Regions from separate parts of the Labrenzia sp. THAF35 genome, predicted to be linked through region 3. Evidence: predicted binding sites of a transcription regulator. Region 3 holds the regulator's gene; each other region holds the start of a gene.
The links. The regulator LexA, encoded in region 3, represses DNA repair genes until DNA is damaged. The targets are predictions, from matches to a motif close to TGTTCNNNNTGTGTTCNG.
Positions count from the first base shown of each region.

Region 1: parE (DNA topoisomerase IV subunit B) is a predicted target of LexA. The motif match lies at 1,277-1,294, and genes of this name have one in related genera.
Region 2: recA (recombinase RecA) is a predicted target of LexA. The motif match lies at 4,473-4,490, and genes of this name have one in related genera.

Region 1 covers NZ_CP045380.1:4,526,879-4,532,865, reverse strand. The annotation lists gene parE (DNA topoisomerase IV subunit B) at 1-1,196, opposite strand, end outside; gene FIU93_RS20720 (tetratricopeptide repeat protein) at 1,785-2,642, shown strand; gene xth (exodeoxyribonuclease III) at 3,293-4,075, opposite strand; gene erpA (iron-sulfur cluster insertion protein ErpA) at 4,143-4,484, opposite strand; gene FIU93_RS20705 (deoxyguanosinetriphosphate triphosphohydrolase) at 4,639-5,856, shown strand; gene argS (arginine--tRNA ligase) at 5,954-5,987, shown strand, end outside.
Region 2 covers NZ_CP045380.1:3,543,372-3,549,358, forward strand. The annotation lists gene FIU93_RS16205 (DUF3772 domain-containing protein) at 1-2,222, shown strand, start outside; gene FIU93_RS16210 (pseudouridine-5'-phosphate glycosidase) at 2,307-3,239, opposite strand; gene FIU93_RS16215 (PfkB family carbohydrate kinase) at 3,345-4,268, opposite strand; gene recA (recombinase RecA) at 4,608-5,678, shown strand.
Region 3 covers NZ_CP045380.1:4,235,675-4,241,661, forward strand. The annotation lists gene FIU93_RS19395 (ComEC/Rec2 family competence protein) at 130-2,247, shown strand; gene lexA (transcriptional repressor LexA) at 2,252-2,962, opposite strand; gene FIU93_RS19405 (hypothetical protein) at 3,084-3,887, opposite strand; gene FIU93_RS19410 (acyl-CoA synthetase) at 3,980-5,560, opposite strand; gene FIU93_RS19415 (alpha/beta hydrolase) at 5,714-5,987, shown strand, end outside.

The DNA of each region.
Region 1 (5,987 bases), 290 kb from region 3:
CGGACAGCCGTCTCCGCAATGCGCGTGGCTTCGTTGGTCGCCAGTTTGTCTTTGGTCTGGCCGACGAATTCGGGCTCACGGATGAAGACGGACAGCATTCCGCCGGCTGATGTCATCACATCATCGCCGGTGATGATGGATGCCTTCTTGTTGTTTGTCAGTTCGCCATATGCCTTGAGGCCGCGCAGCAGGGCATATCGAAAACCCGCTTCGTGAGTTCCGCCTTCCGGTGTCGGCACGGTGTTGCAGTAGGAACTGACAAAGCCATCGCCGGCAAACCAGCTCACTGCCCATTCCACGGATCCGTGTTTGCCGGCGTTGTCGGTGCGGCCGAAGAACACGTCGTCGACGACACGGCGTTCCTTGGTCAGTCTCTCGTTGAGAAAGTCGCGAAGACCGCCGGGGAAGTGAAACACGGCCTCGGCCGGTGTCTCGTCCTTTTCAGACAGCAATTCAGGTGCGCAGTGCCAGCGGATCTCGACACCGCCAAAGAGATAGGCCTTGGACCGTGCCATCTTCAAAAGGCGCGCCGGGACAAATTTGGCGCCTTTGCCGAAGATTTGATCGTCTGGTTTGAAGCTGACCTGGGTCCCTCGTCTGTTCTGGGTGTCGCCAACCAGCTCGAGAGGACCCTGGGCGTGACCGCGGCGGAAAATCTGGCGATAGAGCTTGCGGCTGCGTGCGACCTCTACAATCAGTTCCTCTGACAGCGCGTTGACCACGGAAATTCCGACACCGTGCAGACCGCCAGAGGTCTCATAGACCTTGCTGTCGAACTTGCCGCCCGCATGTAGCGTCGTCATGATCACTTCGAGTGCGGACTTGTCCTTGAACTTCGGGTGAGGGTCGACAGGAATACCGCGGCCGTTGTCGGTGATCGTCAGATATCCATCGTTGGAAAGCGACACGTCGATCCACGTCGCATGGCCGGCAACCGCCTCATCCATGGAGTTGTCGATCACTTCGGCAAAGAGGTGATGCAACGCCTTTTCGTCAGTGCCGCCGATATACATGCCTGGCCGGCGCCGAACCGGCTCGAGCCCTTCGAGAACCTCGATGTCGGCCGCTGAATAATCGTCGCTGACCGCGACTGGCGCAACGGGACGCGGCTTTTGCGGAGCTGGGGCGGGCTCATCTTGTGTCATTGGGGCAGAGACCGCCGCGTTGCCTGCAAACAGATCGTCTTTTGCGCTCATTCCGTATCGCCTGATGGGTCTTGGGTCACAGTTTCTACAAACTCAGCGCTGTTACCTACACCGAATCATGTCTCAGTTTGAAGGACAAAGATAGAACGGCAAAGGTAATTGGCCAAAAGCCCCCGTTTTCAACAGCCCTGGGCCCAAAAATCCGATCTGGAAACACATCATCAACCCGCCTGTGATGAAATAAGGGTCTTGAATGAGAGAGGGGCGGTCACAATATGTGCTAATTCCGCAACAGTTACTGACAGAGTCATTTGCAGGGCCCCGGTTTACCGCCGTTGCCCCTGTTCGGCCATGTTTGCCCGTCACCCGTTACGCTAATGTCTGGGACGACCAGATCGGGATCAACTCCTGAAGTGGTTCACAGTCCGGACAAAAGTGTCAGGAAATGGTCTTATTTCGGCGTCGTATGGCCCAACTTAAGACGAAATGATCGGCCAATTTAGGCCACTCCGAAACAGTGGGTCCCGCAGGCATATGCTTTTGGGACCAAAGAGACAGCAAATGCGCTTGGCGCGGACAAATAACAAGAAAGTCCGTCGGGGATCTGTTTCGTTGCCGACGGATAATAGTGTGACTGGGATGCCTAAGAACAGCACAAAGCTTCAACGCATGGGAAGAGCCGGAACCGTGCTCGGTGCGTTGATCCTGATCGGCCTGACAGGGCCCGTGGCCGCCTTTGACGGTCAGCCGGCGCCTGCACGGGCGATCGGTCCGAACGATCTTTCCCCGTCTGAAGCACTGCGGGCCGGTGCCCGCCAATATTATTCCGGCGACAAGGCCGCTGCACTTGGGTCGCTGCAGTATGCCGCCGAAAACGGTCAGCCCATGGCCGCCTGGAAGCTGGGCGAAATGTATGCCTCCGGCGACGGCGTCAAGGAAGACGACCTCAAGGCGTTCGAATATTACAGTCAGATCGTTCGTGAGCACGGGGAAGATCGCCCCGATGCACCGGATGCTCCCTTCGTCTCAAGCGCCTTCGTTGCGCTCGGTTCCTACTATCTGAACGGCATCGACGGCGCTGTGCCCAAGAATGAATCACGTGCCCGTCAGATCTTCACGCATGCCGCGTCCTATTTCGGCGATGCCGATGCCCAGTATGAACTTGGCCGCATGTACCAGGAAAACAACAGCCGCATGGCCGTTCGTTGGTACAATCTTGCCGCGCTCAAGGGACATGTGGGTGCCCAGGCACGCCTTGGTGAAACGCTCTATGCACTCGGTACGTCGGACAAGAAAAAAGCTCGCGGCCTGATGTGGATGACCGTTGCCCGGGAACAGGCCAAGGGGACGGATGCCAGCTGGATTCATTCCATGCACGAGCAGTATTTCGCGGTTTCGCCCGAGCCTGTCAGGCAGATGGCCAGATCAATGGCTGACGGATGGTTGAAGCAAAATCGCCCGGACGTGCTCACCGCACAGCAGTTGCCCGCACAATAACCTCAAGCTCATAGAGACCGATCTGAACACCAGGTGCGTGTGATCGGCTGCAATGGCTTTCGCACAGCCAAGTCATGTCTTGCTCCGGTTCGAAGCTGGAAAGTGCCAGGGCTGCAGAAAATCCGCTTTATCTTATGATTGGACTTCAACCGAAGGATGAGCCGGTGTCGTCGGACGCTTGGTCGTGAATTTATCGATCGCAGGGCTTTGAATTTGGGTCAGTGGGCAAGGCGCGTTGCTGATCTGCCAGGACGTGTTGTTCAGCACCATTTCACATGTCGCCATTCGCAGCCCGGATGGGCTCTTCAGGCAGATAGATTCACCTACGCCGTATTTCTCGCCCTGGTATCGGCAGGTACACGAGACGTCTTGCGCCCGAGCCGCGCTGCCTGACCCAAGAACCAGACCGAAAATCAGTCCGGAAAACAACCATGCGGTGACAGTAAAGACCGAACGACCGGCAATCGAAGTCGTTACCGGTATGTCCTTTCCGCATGTCGCCGTCGCGGATGTTGGTCGGCTGAGCGTCATCCCATGATGGAAAAAAGCTTACCATGACGTCAGCCGACTGCAAGCCCGGTTTCCGGGCACGCACCGCGCTTCACGCCTGCATCAGCAATGGAGCTGGATTTCTGGAGGCGGTTTCAGTCTCAAGCAGCCAGCTTCACCCAAACTGGCACATGATCCGACGGCTTTTCCCAGCCGCGCACATGCTTGTCGATACCGCAGCCTGAGAACCGGTCTGTGGCCTGCGGAGACATCAGAATATGATCGATCCGAATGCCGTTGTTTTTTTGCCAGGCACCTGCCTGATAGTCCCAGAACGTGAATGTTTCCGGCGCTTCGCTGCAGGACCGGACTGCTTCGGTCAAGCCGAGGTGGGTGAGGGCACGGAAGCGTTGCCGGCTCTCAGGCTGAAAGAGAGCGTCTTCCAGCCAGTTCTGCGGGTTCTTGGCATCCACGGGATCGGGGATCACATTGTAGTCTCCCAGCAGCAGGAATGGCGTTTCCTCTGAAAGACGCATTTGAGCATGCGCAATCAAGCGGTCCATCCACTCGAGCTTGTACGGAAATTTTTCTGTTCCCAGCGGATTGCCGTTGGGAAGGTAGAGGCAACCGATTCGAACCTGGCCGCTATCCGTCGACAGACTGCCTTCAATATAACGGGCCTGTTCGTCCGCGTCGTTTCCGGGCAAGCCGCGCTGAATATCAGTCAGCGGCGTCTTGGACAGAAGCGCCACGCCGTTGAAACCCTTTTGGCCGTGCGTTTCGACCACGTAACCGAGGTCTTCAAACGGTTGACGGGGAAAGTTCTCGTCGACGGACTTGATTTCCTGAAGGCAGGCGACATCCGGAGACGCTTCCTTGAGCCACTCCAGGACAGTGTCGATACGTGCCTTGACGCCGTTTATGTTCCAGGTCGCAATTTTCATGAGCGCGGTTGCCTCAATTGTTCGAAACTGCCGGGGCAACCGGCGTCAATGCGGTATCGCAACAGTGTCAGATCGTGAAACTGGTGCCGCAGCCACATCCGGCGACCGCATTCGGGTTGTTGATCTGAAAAGATTGGCCAATCAGATCATCGACGAAATCGATTTCCGATCCGCTCATATATTGAAGGGAAATGGAATCGATCAGAACCGTTGCCCCCGGCTTTTCGATCACCAGGTCGTCGTCTTCGCGGCTGTCGACCACGTCATATTTGTACTGCAGTCCGGAACAGCCGCCACCTTCTACGCTGACACGCAGCATGCTGCCGCCCGGTTCCTTGGACAAAATCGATGCAATGCGCTTGGCAGCGCGGTCGCTGACTGTTACGCCAATTTCAAGTGTTTCGGTCATCTTTCACCGACTCGCTTAGTTCCGGCAATGTGCGGGAACGTTAAACCTGATTTGTTCAGATAAGTATGTTTTGCGACCGCCCGCGTCAATGTGTTGCCCGCGGCCCGAGCAACAGCAAACGCAGACCGGTTCTGTGAAGGATGGCTGGAAACTGATGAAAGCGGATATCGGATTTGGGGGACAATCCCGCGCAATCTACGCGGAAAACCCTCTGGAAAGCCGGGGAAGGCTCTTCCCCGAGCCTGACAGCCCGACGCGGACACCCTTCCAGCGGGATCGGGACAGGATTATTCATTCTTCCGCGTTTCGCAGGCTCAAGCACAAGACGCAGGTTTTCGTCTATCACGAAGGTGACCATTTTCGCACACGGTTGACCCACACCATCGAGGTATCGCAAATCGCGCGCTCGCTGGCACGCGCTTTGCGGCTTGATGAAGATCTGGCGGAATGCCTGGCCTTGTCACATGATCTCGGTCACACGCCGTTTGGGCATGAAGGCGAAGACGTCATGCATGAGTGCATGGCACCCTTCGGCGGGTTCGACCACAACGCGCAATCACTGAGGGTCGTGACCCATCTGGAGCAGCGCTATGCCGAATTCGACGGTCTGAACCTCGCCTGGGAAACTCTGGAAGGGTTGGTCAAGCACAACGGCCCCCTGATTGATGCCAGCGGTGCGCCGCTCGGAAAGTTCAAGGACAGCCAGTTGCCGTTTGCAATCCGCGACTATGCCAGGAAACAGGACCTCCTGTTGCATACCTGGCCTGGTGCAGAGGCACAGGCCGCTGCCATTGCCGATGATATTGCCTATGACGCCCATGATCTCGATGACGGATTGAGGGCAGGGCTGTTCGCGATCGAAGACATGCGCGATGTGCCGTTCCTGGCCGACATCCTTGCCGAGGTCGATGGCAAATATCCGGGTCTCGAAGAGAGCCGACGTATCCACGAGATCGTCAGGCGATCGATCACGCGCATGGTCGAGGATGTCATTCGCGAAGCGGTGCGTAATCTGAATGACGTTGCTCCGCAAAGCGTCCAGGAGATTCGCATGGCGGGGCGTTGTCTCGTTGGTTTCTCTGCGGACATGACGGCTGCGGAAAAGGAAGTGAAACGGTTCCTGTTCGCCCGGGTCTACCGGCATGAAGATGTTCTTGCAGTTCGAAAGCTGGTTGCCCGGGTTGTGCGGGACCTGTTCACAAGGTTCCTTGCGGAACCGGACCTCATGCCGAAACCATGGAACAGTGGCCTTGGCAATCTGGGTGAAGCGGAAGTCGCGCGACTGGTTTGCGACTATATCGCCGGAATGACCGACCGATACGCCATCGAAGAGCACCGCAGACTGTTTGACGACACTCCTGATTTGGGGTAGGCGCAGAGGCGACTTTACAGCCCCGTGGCGCCGAAGGCTTTTCCTTCGCAGCGCGCGGGGGCTTTGTGTTTGAAAACCAAAACCAGACCGGTGTTCTATGAATATCTTCGCGGACTTCACGCTGCGCGTCA
Region 2 (5,987 bases), 690 kb from region 3:
AGCTCGTTGAGGTTCGGGACGCCAGCGCGGAGATCATAGATCGCGGGAACATTCGGGCGAGCGCCCTGGAAGCCCAGCTGAACAGCCTCGGTGCACCGCCTGCAGACGGGCAGAAGGAAGCTGAAGAAGTTGCTGCAAGACGTCTTGAGCTTACCAATGCGCTGGCGGCCGCAAATGCACCGGTCCGTGTGGCCGGCGAAATCAACAATCAGGCTATCTTCTACATTCGCCAGGTCGACAGGCAGCTTCGTGCGCGGCAATTTTCAACGCTGTTGGACAGGTATCCTTCGCCGCTTGCACCGTCGACCTGGGCCGCGGGCTTTCAGGAGATCGGGGAATTCATAAAGCGGTTCGAACGTGGTGTGCAGAACGAACTGGCCCGTCCGAGCGTCTCGAAGAAACTGCATGAGACGGTGCCGCTTTCCCTCGGTCTGGCAATTTTCGGGATATTGTTCCTGACGGTTCTGCAGCATCCGATTTCACGGGCTTTGAAGGTCTATTGCGAAAAGCCGGCCACTGGTGCAAAGGCGTTGATGCTGGCGGTGCTCTACAATGCCAGCTTTATCGTGCTTCCGACCATTGGTGCCGTCGCCCTGGTCTCCATCTTTCCCATTCTCGATATCTATCCGAACTCGGTTCGCACGGCGGTTATCGCTGTGCCGGTAATGGCTCTCGTGATGATCATAGCGAACTGGCTGGGGCACACGATTTTTGCCCCCGGGCAGGATCGCTGGCGTCTCCTGGAGCTGGGTGACCGGGAAGCAAAACTCGGGTTGCGTCTCTGCCAGGGGCTGGGCGTCTTCATGGCCCTTGAAGTGGCGGTCGAGGCATTCGAACTCGATAACGCTTTCGGTACGGCAGCGATTTCGGTGCTTTCTGCTCCCCCAATCGCGATGGCGGCGGTACTGCTTTGGTCACTTGCCAGCGTCATCAGGTCCAACAAATCCGTTGAAAGCAATGCCGAGGAGAGCGAGCAGACAGCGGAAGAGCCCGAAGAGGCAACAGTAAAGCCGCAGGAATCCGGCTTTCTGCTTTTCTTGTCGCTACTCATGAAAACATCCGCCGTTCTTGCCGTCTCCGTGACGCTGGTCGGTTATGTCCAGCTTGCCCGGGTGGCGATCCTGCCGGTGATCATGACGGTTGCGCAGCTTGGTTTCGGCTTCATGCTTTACCATCTCGTGCTCGTTGTCGTGAAAACGGCTATCGGCAAGCGAGAAGACGAACCTGCTCCGGTCCTCGTTGCCTTTGGGTTAATCTGTGTTCTGACACTGATTTTCGCGCCCCTGATCGCCATGACCTGGGGCGCACGCGGAACGGATATCGTCGAGGTCTGGTATCTGCTCACGAACGGCGTGCAACTGGGCGACATTCACCTGTCGCTGGACTCCTTCATCGTCCTGGTTGCCATTTTCGGCATTGGCGTTGTCGTAACGCGCTGGCTGCAGAACCTGCTGAAGGCGACCGTACTGCCGCAGACGCGGATGGACAGCGGTGCGCAGAACGCCGTGGTCACCGGTACAGGCTATGTCGGGCTCACGCTGGCGTCGCTGATTGCGATTTCCACCGCCGGACTGAACCTGTCCAGTCTTGCAGTCGTCGCCGGTGCTCTGTCGGTCGGTATCGGTTTTGGTCTCCAGACCATCGTGTCCAACTTTGTCTCCGGCGTCATTCTGCTGATTGAACGGCCTATCAAGGAAGGCGACTGGATCGAGGTCTCCGGACAATCCGGATATGTCCGCAAGATCTCTGTCCGTTCTACGCGCATCGAAACCTTCGACCGGCATGACGTCATCATTCCGAATTCGGACCTGATTGCCGGCACGGTCAAGAACATGACGCTGACCAACAAATCGGGCCGGCTCATCCTGCCGGTTGGCGTTGCCTATGGCAGTGATCTGGAAAAGGTAAAATCCATCCTGTTCGATGCGGCACGCGGACACAACACCATCGCACGTTATCCGACGCCGCAGGTTCTCTTCATCGGGCTGGGCGACAGCTCGCTGAATTTCGAACTGAGATGTTTCCTGAAAGACATCGGCAATGTGATGATTACCAAGTCGGACCTTTACTTCACGGTCTACAACGAGCTTGGCAAGGCGGGTATCGAGATACCGTTCCCGCAGCGGGACCTGCATTTCAAGGATATCGACCGGTTGGCGGCGGCACTTGAGCGCCGTCAGGCGCCGGAAGTGCCTCAACCGGTGGAAGACAAACCGTCCTGACAAGTCTGCCGGGCTTTCACTTCAAACGGATTGAAAGCCCGGCAGATTTTTTGGGTCCAGTTGGTTTCTCGAGAAAACGTGCCGTCAGACCAGTTCAGCAGCAATACGCGCGGCCAGGCGGGCATTGTTGCGCACCAGCGCAATGTTGGTGTCGAGGCTGCGGCCACCGGTCAACTCCAGGATGGCGCCGAGAACGAACGGGGTCACGTCCTTGCCGCGAACACCCTTCGCAGTGGCATCCGCAATGGCGGCATCGATATAACCGGTCATTTCATCCCGCGGGATCTGGTCGACTTCCGGTACCGGGTTGGCGATCAGGACGCCGCCATGATCCGGGAAACGGGACCGCATCTTCAGGAGCGAACCGATTTCGGCGGCCGAATTCAGGGAGTAGGGGGCCTTGAGACCACTGGCCCGCGACCAGAATGCCGGCAGGTCTTCCGTGCCGAAAGCAATGACGGGAACGCCCTTGGTTTCCAGAACTTCAAGGGTCTTGGGAATGTCGAGCAATGCCTTGGCACCGGCGGACACTACACAGACCGGCGTGCGGCCAAGCTCATCGAGGTCGGCGGAAATGTCGAAGCTTTCTTCCGCACCCTTGTGAACGCCGCCGATGCCGCCCGTGGCAAAGACCTTCAGACCAGCGGCATGCGCCGCCATCATCGTGGCGGCGACGGTTGTCGCGCCGTAGCGTCCGGTGGCAAGTGCGAAGGTCAGGTCGGCACGTGAACACTTCATCACGTCCTTGGCCTGTGCCAGGCGGTCGAGATCCTCATCGGAAAGGCCCACCATGATCTTGCCGTCCATCAGCGCGATGGTGGCCGGAACGGCGCCTTCCGCGCGAATGTCGGCTTCCACCTCACGGGCGGTCTCAACGTTCTTCGGAAAAGGCATGCCATGAGTGATGATGGTCGATTCCAGCGCAACGACCGGCTTGCCGTTCGCAAGTACCTCGCGCACTTCATCGCTGTAAACGATCAGATCCCTGATGGCGGAGGGCGTTGTCGGAGTGGTCACGGCGTGTGCCTTTCTGTTTTCGTCCGGCAGCTCGGGCCGGGTCAATTCTGCGGGTCTTATAGGCGCAAGGCGGAGCAGCGCCAAGATTGGAATTTGTCCATATGGTCAAAAGTTGGCGAGGGCGTCCCAGGAGAGCTCTTCCGCGAGGGCGCCGGTGCTGCGCAGGGTCAGGGCTGCAGCTGCAAGGCCTATAGGGACTGCTTGCTTCAGGCCATAGCCTCTGGCGAGCGCCGCGACCGTTCCGGCGCTTAATGCATCGCCTGCTCCGGTGACATCGACGATCTCTGTTTGAAGCGGTGCGAACCGGTGAAGTTTCCCGCTTTCGAGCACCAGCACATCAGATGCTGCGCTGGTCAGGACAAAACTCTTGAGACCGGTCTGCGACAAGGCCACCGCCAGGTCTTGAGAAGACGTGCCGCGGGAAAGCCCGGTAAGCGTGACCGCTTCGCCGCGGTTCAGCATCAGGCAATCCAGTTTGTCGAGAACCCCACGCAGCCGGACTGCCTTGGCATCCGAAACGGCATTGGCAACAAGACGCCCGGGCAAGGCACGCCCCGTCAACCGGACCAGCATTGCAGCGGGCAGGTTTGCATCCAGAAACCAGATCGTATCGTCCGTCGCGTTTGCTGCAAGATCGGCAACGATACCGTCGAAGAGATCCTCCGGAGCTTCGGACAAAACACGGTCGTCAACGCAGGCGGCTGCAAGATCACCTGCCGGATTATGCAGTGCGAGGTACTGGCCCGTTGCGAAACCTCTCCGGGCCTTCACATGCAACTCGAGCCCCTCCTGGCTGAGCTGGCGGGAAAGCATGTCTGCAGCGCCGTCTTCTCCAACCGCTCCCACAAGGCGTGTTCCAACCCCGAGCCGAACCAGCGCACGGGCAATGTTCGTGGCAACGCCGCCCGGCTTTGCGTTCAGCCTCGATGGAGTCGAGGTCTCGGGGCGGATCGGCTCGCTGGCATGGGCGATCGTATCGTAATGGATCGCACCGATTGCGATAACGGGGGAGGAGATGGCTGAAGTCACGTTCTGGACTGTCTCATGAAAAGCCGGCATCAGAACAGAAGCGTTCGATGCGCCGGTACTGGCAATCGTTGAAGAGGCGGGCTAGCAGATTAAGGCCGGGGCGGCAACTGGCGGCAGGCAAGCGACGGTGATTCTGCCCGATCGCGGAATCACGGGATGTTCCGATCAATAGATTACGCTAGGTAAGTTTTAAAATCGATAAGTGAGAACATATTGGAAACAAACAGCCATTTTCATTTTAATACCAATCGGTTTTGCCGACTTGTCAAATGAGAACAAAATGTGTACAAAGGCTCTCATTGAAACGGCGCGTCCATCGTGGAATAAGGAGCGTAAGCCATGTCGCAAAGTACACTTCGTCTCGTAGAAAGCAGCCAGATGGATAAGACAAAAGCGCTGGACGCAGCGCTCAGCCAAATCGAACGCGCCTTCGGCAAAGGCTCCATCATGAAGATGGGTCAGGGCCAGGTGGTTGAGGTGCAAGCCGTCTCGACCGGGTCGCTCGGACTTGATATCGCGCTCGGGATCGGCGGTCTGCCGCGCGGCCGTATCGTCGAGATCTACGGGCCGGAGTCTTCGGGTAAAACCACGCTTGCCCTGCATGCGGTTGCCGAAGCCCAGAAGACCGGTGGTATCTGCGCCTTTGTCGATGCGGAGCACGCGCTGGATCCGATCTATGCGCGCAAGCTTGGCGTCGATATTGACAATCTGCTGATCTCCCAGCCGGACGCCGGTGAACAGGCGCTGGAAATTGCCGACACGCTGGTGCGCTCCGGCGCCATCGATGTTCTGGTCATCGACTCGGTCGCCGCGCTGACGCCGAAGGCTGAACTCGAAGGCGAGATGGGCGACAGCCTGCCGGGCATGCAGGCCCGTCTGATGAGCCAGGCTCTTCGCAAACTGACCGCGTCGATTTCCAAGTCGAAGTGCATGGTGATCTTCATCAACCAGATCCGCATGAAGATCGGCGTCATGTTCGGTTCTCCGGAAACCACGACCGGCGGTAACGCGCTCAAGTTCTATGCTTCTGTCCGCCTCGATATCCGCCGTATCGGTGCGATCAAGGACCGGGACGAAGTCGTCGGCAACCAGACCCGCGTGAAAGTCGTCAAGAACAAGCTTGCGCCTCCTTTCCGTCAGGTGGAATTCGACATCGTCTATGGTGAAGGTGTCTCCAAGACCGGCGAACTCATCGACCTTGGCGTCAAGGGCAACATCGTTGAAAAGTCGGGTGCCTGGTTCTCCTACAACAGCCAGCGTCTTGGCCAGGGCCGGGAAAACGCCAAGCAGTTTCTGAAGGATAATCCGGAAATTGCCGATGAAATCGAACTGGCGATCCGCCAGAACGCCGGCCTGATCGCCGATGCGATCATTGATCCGGACGCTGCATCGGAAGAAGCAGAGGACTGATCCTCAGCTTCCGGTCTCCGTCTGCAAGAGCTCCGGACGTTTGTCCGGTCTTCCAAGGGCCTCCTTCCGCACTCCGGAAGGGGGCCTTTTGCTTTTCGGGACCCGCAACGGAGCGAAATTGGAAGAGGTCAGATCCCGTTGGAGCGGTTGTCCTGCGCATGAGGGCAGCCTTCATTCCGGAAATCGCCTGTTTCCCGGCAGCTTTCCGTTGGGTCGGGTCCGTGCAACCGCTGGACAGGGTTGGAGGTGAAAGTTAAAAGGCTGTTCCGGCGCGGATCGGCAACCCAGATCCAGCGCCTTCAAGATTTT
Region 3 (5,987 bases):
AATGCGTCAGCAGATCGTCTTTGGGATTCGCAAGGGCTGTTGTGGTGTGCCTTCGCGTTTGCCGGGGGAATTGGTGTCTACGTTTGGTTGCCCGAAGAACCTTCCTGGGTTCTGTTGGGAGTTCTGGTCGTGCTGGTAAGCGCGGTTCTCTGGCGTGTGAAGCAGCGCGGCACTGTGGCGGTTTCCGTCGTTCTCTTCCTGGCATTCTTTGCCGGACTGGCAGCCTCCAGTCTTCGCACGGCATATGTTTCGGCGCCGCGCCTTGCCGAACAGATGAACGCGGATCTGGCTGGCTACATAGAAGAGATTGACAGCGGGGCAGCCGGTCACCGGATCGTACTGGCCGTATCCTCGGTCAATGGGCGTCCTGTCGAGGAGGGCGAGTTTCCCGCCAAGGTGCGCTTGCGCGTTCCGGCGGGAGGCGACATTGATGTGGGGCGCACCGTGAGCGTCAGTGCGCGGCTGTTTCCCCCCGCGGGTCCCGTCTTTCCAGGAGGATACGATTATTCCTTCCGGGCCTTCTTTCAGCAGATAGGTGCGACGGGTTTCAGTTTCGGGTCCCCCGAGGTCATCGAGACTGAGGAGGCTGGAAATGAATTTCGCCCTGCCGTTGCCGTTGCCAAGCTTCGAATAGACCTCGCGGAACGCATCAGGGCCAATCTTTCGGAAGGGCCGGAAACCGCACTGATCGTTGCTCTTCTGGTTGGAGACCGCAGCGGAATAACCGAAGAGCAGGAAGAGATTTTGCGGGCCGCCGGACTGGCTCACATTCTTGCAATTTCTGGACTGCATATGGCGCTCTTTGCCGGCGGCGCCTATGGCGCGGTCTTAGTGCTCTTTTGCTTGGTGCCGGTCCTGACGCTCAGGTGGCCAGTGCACAAGTGGGCCGCGCTTTCAGCCCTTGGTGCTGCCGTTATTTATCTGCTTCTGTCCGGTGGTGCGGTTGCGACGCAACGATCGTTCCTGATGATCGCGATTGTCTTTGTCGGAATTCTGGTGGGGCGACGCGGCCTAACCCTGCGAAGCGTAGCGTTGGCTGGCCTCGTACTCTTGCTGATTGCTCCTGAGCGGTTGTTTTTTCCCGGCTTCCAGATGTCCTTCGCTGCCGTGATCTGCCTGGTCGCCGTATATGACCTGTGGCGGCAGCGAGATCGTTCCCTGTCATCTGGTGAAAGAGTGTCCGGATGGGGCAAGGCGACTTGTCTCTACCTCGGCAAGTGGGTTGCAGGGTTGTTCGTAACCGCATTGGTCGCAGGGTTGGCGACCGGCATTATAGGAGCTCATCACTTCAGCCGCATTGCGCCCTATGGCCTTGTAGGCAACTTGCTGGGAATGCCGGTGTTTTCACTTGTTGTGATGCCTATGGGAGTACTTGCATTCGTTCTGATGCCCTTCGGCCTTGCGGCTCTCCCTCTGGCTGTCATGTCTTTCGGAGTTTCACTTCTGTTGAAGGTTGCTTCCTTTACCGCAGCCCTGGATGCCGGCGGCGGAACTTCCGGAAGGCTCGACGGGGCTGCTGCATTGCTGTTGCTATCAGCATTATTTGCCGGATTGTTGGTGCCTGGCAGAAAGCGTGTGCTCGCAGGAGTGCCTCTCGTCGCAGGAATATTGATTGTTCTCACCAGCCGGCCTCCGGATATACAGATTGCTGCAAGCGGCTCTCGAATAGCTGCCCGCGATGAAACGGGAACTTTGCGTTACGCAGCTAGGGGGAGATCGTTTGCAAGTGATCTCTGGCTGCAGTCGGAAGGAGTGAGGAATGATGCGATCTTGTCGCGCAAGATGAAATCGCCTCAAAGAAATTGCGATGACGACGGTTGTGTCATCAGGGCCTACGTCAATTCAGAGGACGCAGAACGGCTGGATGGCAGGCAATCGTTTCTTGCAATCGCGCAGCCAAAGACATTTGAAGCGTTTCAGCTGGATTGCCGATATGCCGATTTGGTCGTGACCGATCTTGTCGCTCCGGAGAGCTGCGGCGCAGCCCTCGTCCTGGATCATGGTACGCGCACCGAACGTGGTGCCGTCTCCATCTGGCTATCGCCCGGTGATTTCAGCCAGGCCGCGAATGCTACGAGCGGTGCCAGTGGACCGGGCCATCCGCCAAAGGAAAATCTGAAAATCGAGAAACTGAAGTTTGCCATCCCTGACCCACCGCGCCCTTGGCATCACCAGGGTAAGGTAACGAGAGACAGCCTGCGTCTAGCCGAGCGCGCCTCGGTGGCCGAAGCGCGCGCAGAGGAGTGACTGGTCAATACTGACGAAACAGGGCAACGAGGCGGCCCTGAACACGAACGCGGCCGGGACCGAAGATCCTGGTTTCATAAGCCGGGTTGGCTGCTTCAAGAGCGATGGAAGCGCCTTTCTTGCGCAGCCTCTTCAAGGTGGCTTCTTCATCGTCCACAAGTGCAACCACGATGTCGCCACTGTCGGCGCTGTCGGTCCGGCGGATAAGCACGGTATCACCGTCCAGAATGCCCGCCTCAATCATGGAATCACCACGAACTTCCAGCGCGTAGTGTTCCCCGCGACCAAGCAGGTCCTGCGGCACTGTGATGGAATGGCTGTGTGTTTGAATGGCCTCGATGGGCACGCCGGCTGCAATGCGGCCCATGACGGGGATTTCCGTAACACTGGACACCGGCACCGGTGCAGCTTTTTCAGGCTCCGGTTTGCCGAGTGAGCCTTCAATGACTTCAGGTGAGAAGCTGCCTCTTGGCCGTGGAGCGCCCAGGCCGGGTGCGATGGAGTCCGGAAGACGAACAACTTCCATGGCTCTGGCCCGGTTCGGCAGGCGCCGGATGAAGCCACGTTCTTCAAGCGCGGTGATCAGGCGGTGAATACCGGACTTGGAGCGCAGGTCGAGCGCATCCTTCATTTCGTCGAAAGACGGCGGCACACCGGTTTCTTTCAGTCTTTCGTGAATGAACATGAGCAGTTCGTACTGCTTGCGCGTCAGCATGTAGGCGTCCCCTGACCGAGAAAACATCTGGTACAAATCAAGAACATGGTACCTGTTCTCATTGTGTTCTGCAAGGGTAAATGTTCTCTTACTGTTCTTGGCCTCGAACAAGTTGCCGTATTCAATCCGTCTCCGATATCGGATTCAGGTCATCCTTCGATCCGGTCATGATCAGCAGTTCACAGGTGATCAAAGTCGGCGCGCCACCAGCGGTTAGAATGCCCCGATGCAGTCCACCTTCGAGATCAACGGCGCGGATTGGGACGCAAAGCTCTTGATCCGGTTTCGCGCCAGCGTTTTCAGTCAGGAGTATCTCGGAGATCAGACCTGTCATCGGCTGGGCGTCGCGAAACGCTGCTCCGGCCAGACTGCCCAGTCCATAGACTTCGTAGGAGGGTGCTTTCAGCTCTTTTGCGAGTTCTTGGATGCTGTCCGTCAGGTCGGCAAACGGAGCGAGTGTGGTGATAAGCGCATTGTAGTCGGTTATCCGTGACTGTTCGTCATCCTGTTGCACACGAAACAACGTGAATTCGGTTTCCGGATCCAGCGATGCCACGAAGGCTGCGCCTTGCAGGCCGTACCCTTTGATGGCCCCCTGATGCGCAACCTTCAGCGTATGCGGCAGTAAGTGGCCAAGGTGCTCGACTTCTTCCTCACGCCAAGAGGCGTGTACATGAGCGAACCATTCACCATCTCGTATCCCGAGAATGGCAACTGCGGACTCCAGCGTTGCGCCTTTCGAGGAGTGCGTGTCGCTGTACCAGGCTGCATGTCTGTCATCGATTGCACAGGCAGGCATTACGAAGTCGAACGCTTCGAGCGTGAGCCCGGAAAGATCGAGAACGGCGGAGCTCAGTCCTTGGTGCGTGGCGAAGCGGCCCAGCGCCTCCAGCAAGGGAGTTTGCTCTGCCAGGGAGATTTCCAATGGTTTCGCCAGACATCTGGCATGGGGGAGCCGATTGATGGCAGAAGGGCCGGGATGACGAATGTCGGACAGAGACCTGGGGGCGGGCCGTCTCACAACAGGCCTTTCTCGGTCAAATGCTCCCGCACCAGTTTCTTGGTGATCTTGCCATAGGCACTTGTCGGCATTGCGGGAATGAAGAGATAACGTGCAGGCATCTTGTAGCGGGCGATCTTGCCGTTCAGATAGTCGCTGAGTTCCTGAGGGTCGGGTGAATTGTCTGGGGCAGCCACACAAACGGCTAGGCCAACTTCGCCCCATTGCCTGTCCGGAATGCCGAGAATTGCGACCTCGGAAATATCCGGATGTGTAAGCAGCACTTCCTCGACTTCCTTCGGGTAGACGTTGGAGCCACCAGAAATGTACATGTCCGACGCTCGGCCTGTCAGGAAGAGGTAGCGCTGTTCATCCATGTGACCGATGTCTCCGGTGCGGAACCAGCCGTTCCGGAAAGACTTCTGGTTGGCGTCTTCGTCTTCCAGATAGCCAGCACAGACCGCCGAACCGATGACGCAGACTTCACCCGTTTCATTGGGGGGCAGATGATTGCCTTCCTCGTCCTGAATCGAAACCTCTATACCTGTGCGCTCCGTACCGCATGTGCCGCTGCGTGTCTCAGGTCCATCCTCCAGAAAATGATCCTGTGGCCGCAGCACGGTGATGTTTCCGGTGACCTCGCCAAGCCCGTAGTATTGAACCAGAACGTGCCCCAATTTCTGGAGTGCCAGCTTCTGGTCCTCCCTATACATGGGAGCCCCCGCATAAATGACGTGACGAAGGCTCGAGTGATCGTACTGATCAACAGAAGGGTCTTCCACCAGGCGTTTGACGATTGTGGGAACGGTGAAGAGATTGCTGACCTTGTGTTTTTCGATCAACTCGAATGCAGTCGAAGGATTGAAGCCACCTCCGGGCAGGAGAACATGTGTGGAACCAGCTGATAGCTGGGCAATCAGTTGCAACCCTGCACCGTGTGACAATGGAGCTATGACCAGCGACGCATCGCGCTCCGTCGTCCCGGGCAACAGGTCTGCCATGTAGTTGACGCAAACGAATCCGATCTGCCCGTGACTGAGTACAACCGCCTTCGGGCGGCCGGTTGAGCCTGAGGTGAAGAACAGCCAACAGGGATCGTTATAGTCCACTGCCTCGTTCTGCAGGACCTGTCCCCGGTAACGGGAGAGGAGATCCTCATAGCTTGTGCCAAAGTCGCTGGCTCCAATTGTAATGCATCCTGTCAGCTGATCTCTGGCGTTTCGCACTGCATCGGCCTGAGCACCAAAATCAGCGTCACACAGGAAAACCTTCGCCTTCGCTTTTACCGCAGCATAGGCCGTTTCGCCCGGAGCCTGTCTGAAATTGCAGGGAACCCAGATGGCTCCCAGACGAAATGCGGCCAACATGATCTCGATCATCTGATGCGAGTTCTGGGCCTGGACCAGCAAGCCGTCGCCCTTGGAAACGCCGAATTCCGATTGGAGACCCTTGGCAAGTGCGGAGACGCGCGAATCGATTTGTGACCAGCTCAAGGTGACCCCATCCTCGACAACCGCAGGCCCTGAGGGCCACCGGGCAGCGTTCCTGGACAGAAAATGCGCAAGATTGGCCACGCGATTGGAACAGCGCTCCACCATCTAAGTTTGCCTCCCGACTACTGGTTTTTTCAGACGTTAGGTTGATGGCAGTCCGTTTGACAAGTTGAGATTGGCATTCAGGCCGTTCCGCTTTCTAGGTAAATCGTGCAAGTATGCCGCCGATCGGTTTCGACGTTTGCCTGAGGATTTCGAATGAGTGAGATGACGATTATTGATTGGGACGATGCCTATTCAAATGCTGCCTATATTCCAGGCGCTGACGATTTCATCGTGCGCTGGGCGCAGGAAGCGGAAACCTTCCGGAAAAGCTGGGTCGAAAAGGATCTGGATGTCGTTTACGGGGAAGGGGATCGTCAGCGGTTCGATGTGTTTCGGCCGCAGAGGAAGTCCAAGGGGCTCGTCGTGTTCGTGCACGGTGGCTACTGGCTGAGATTCGATAAAAGTTCCTGGTCGCATTTTTCTAGCG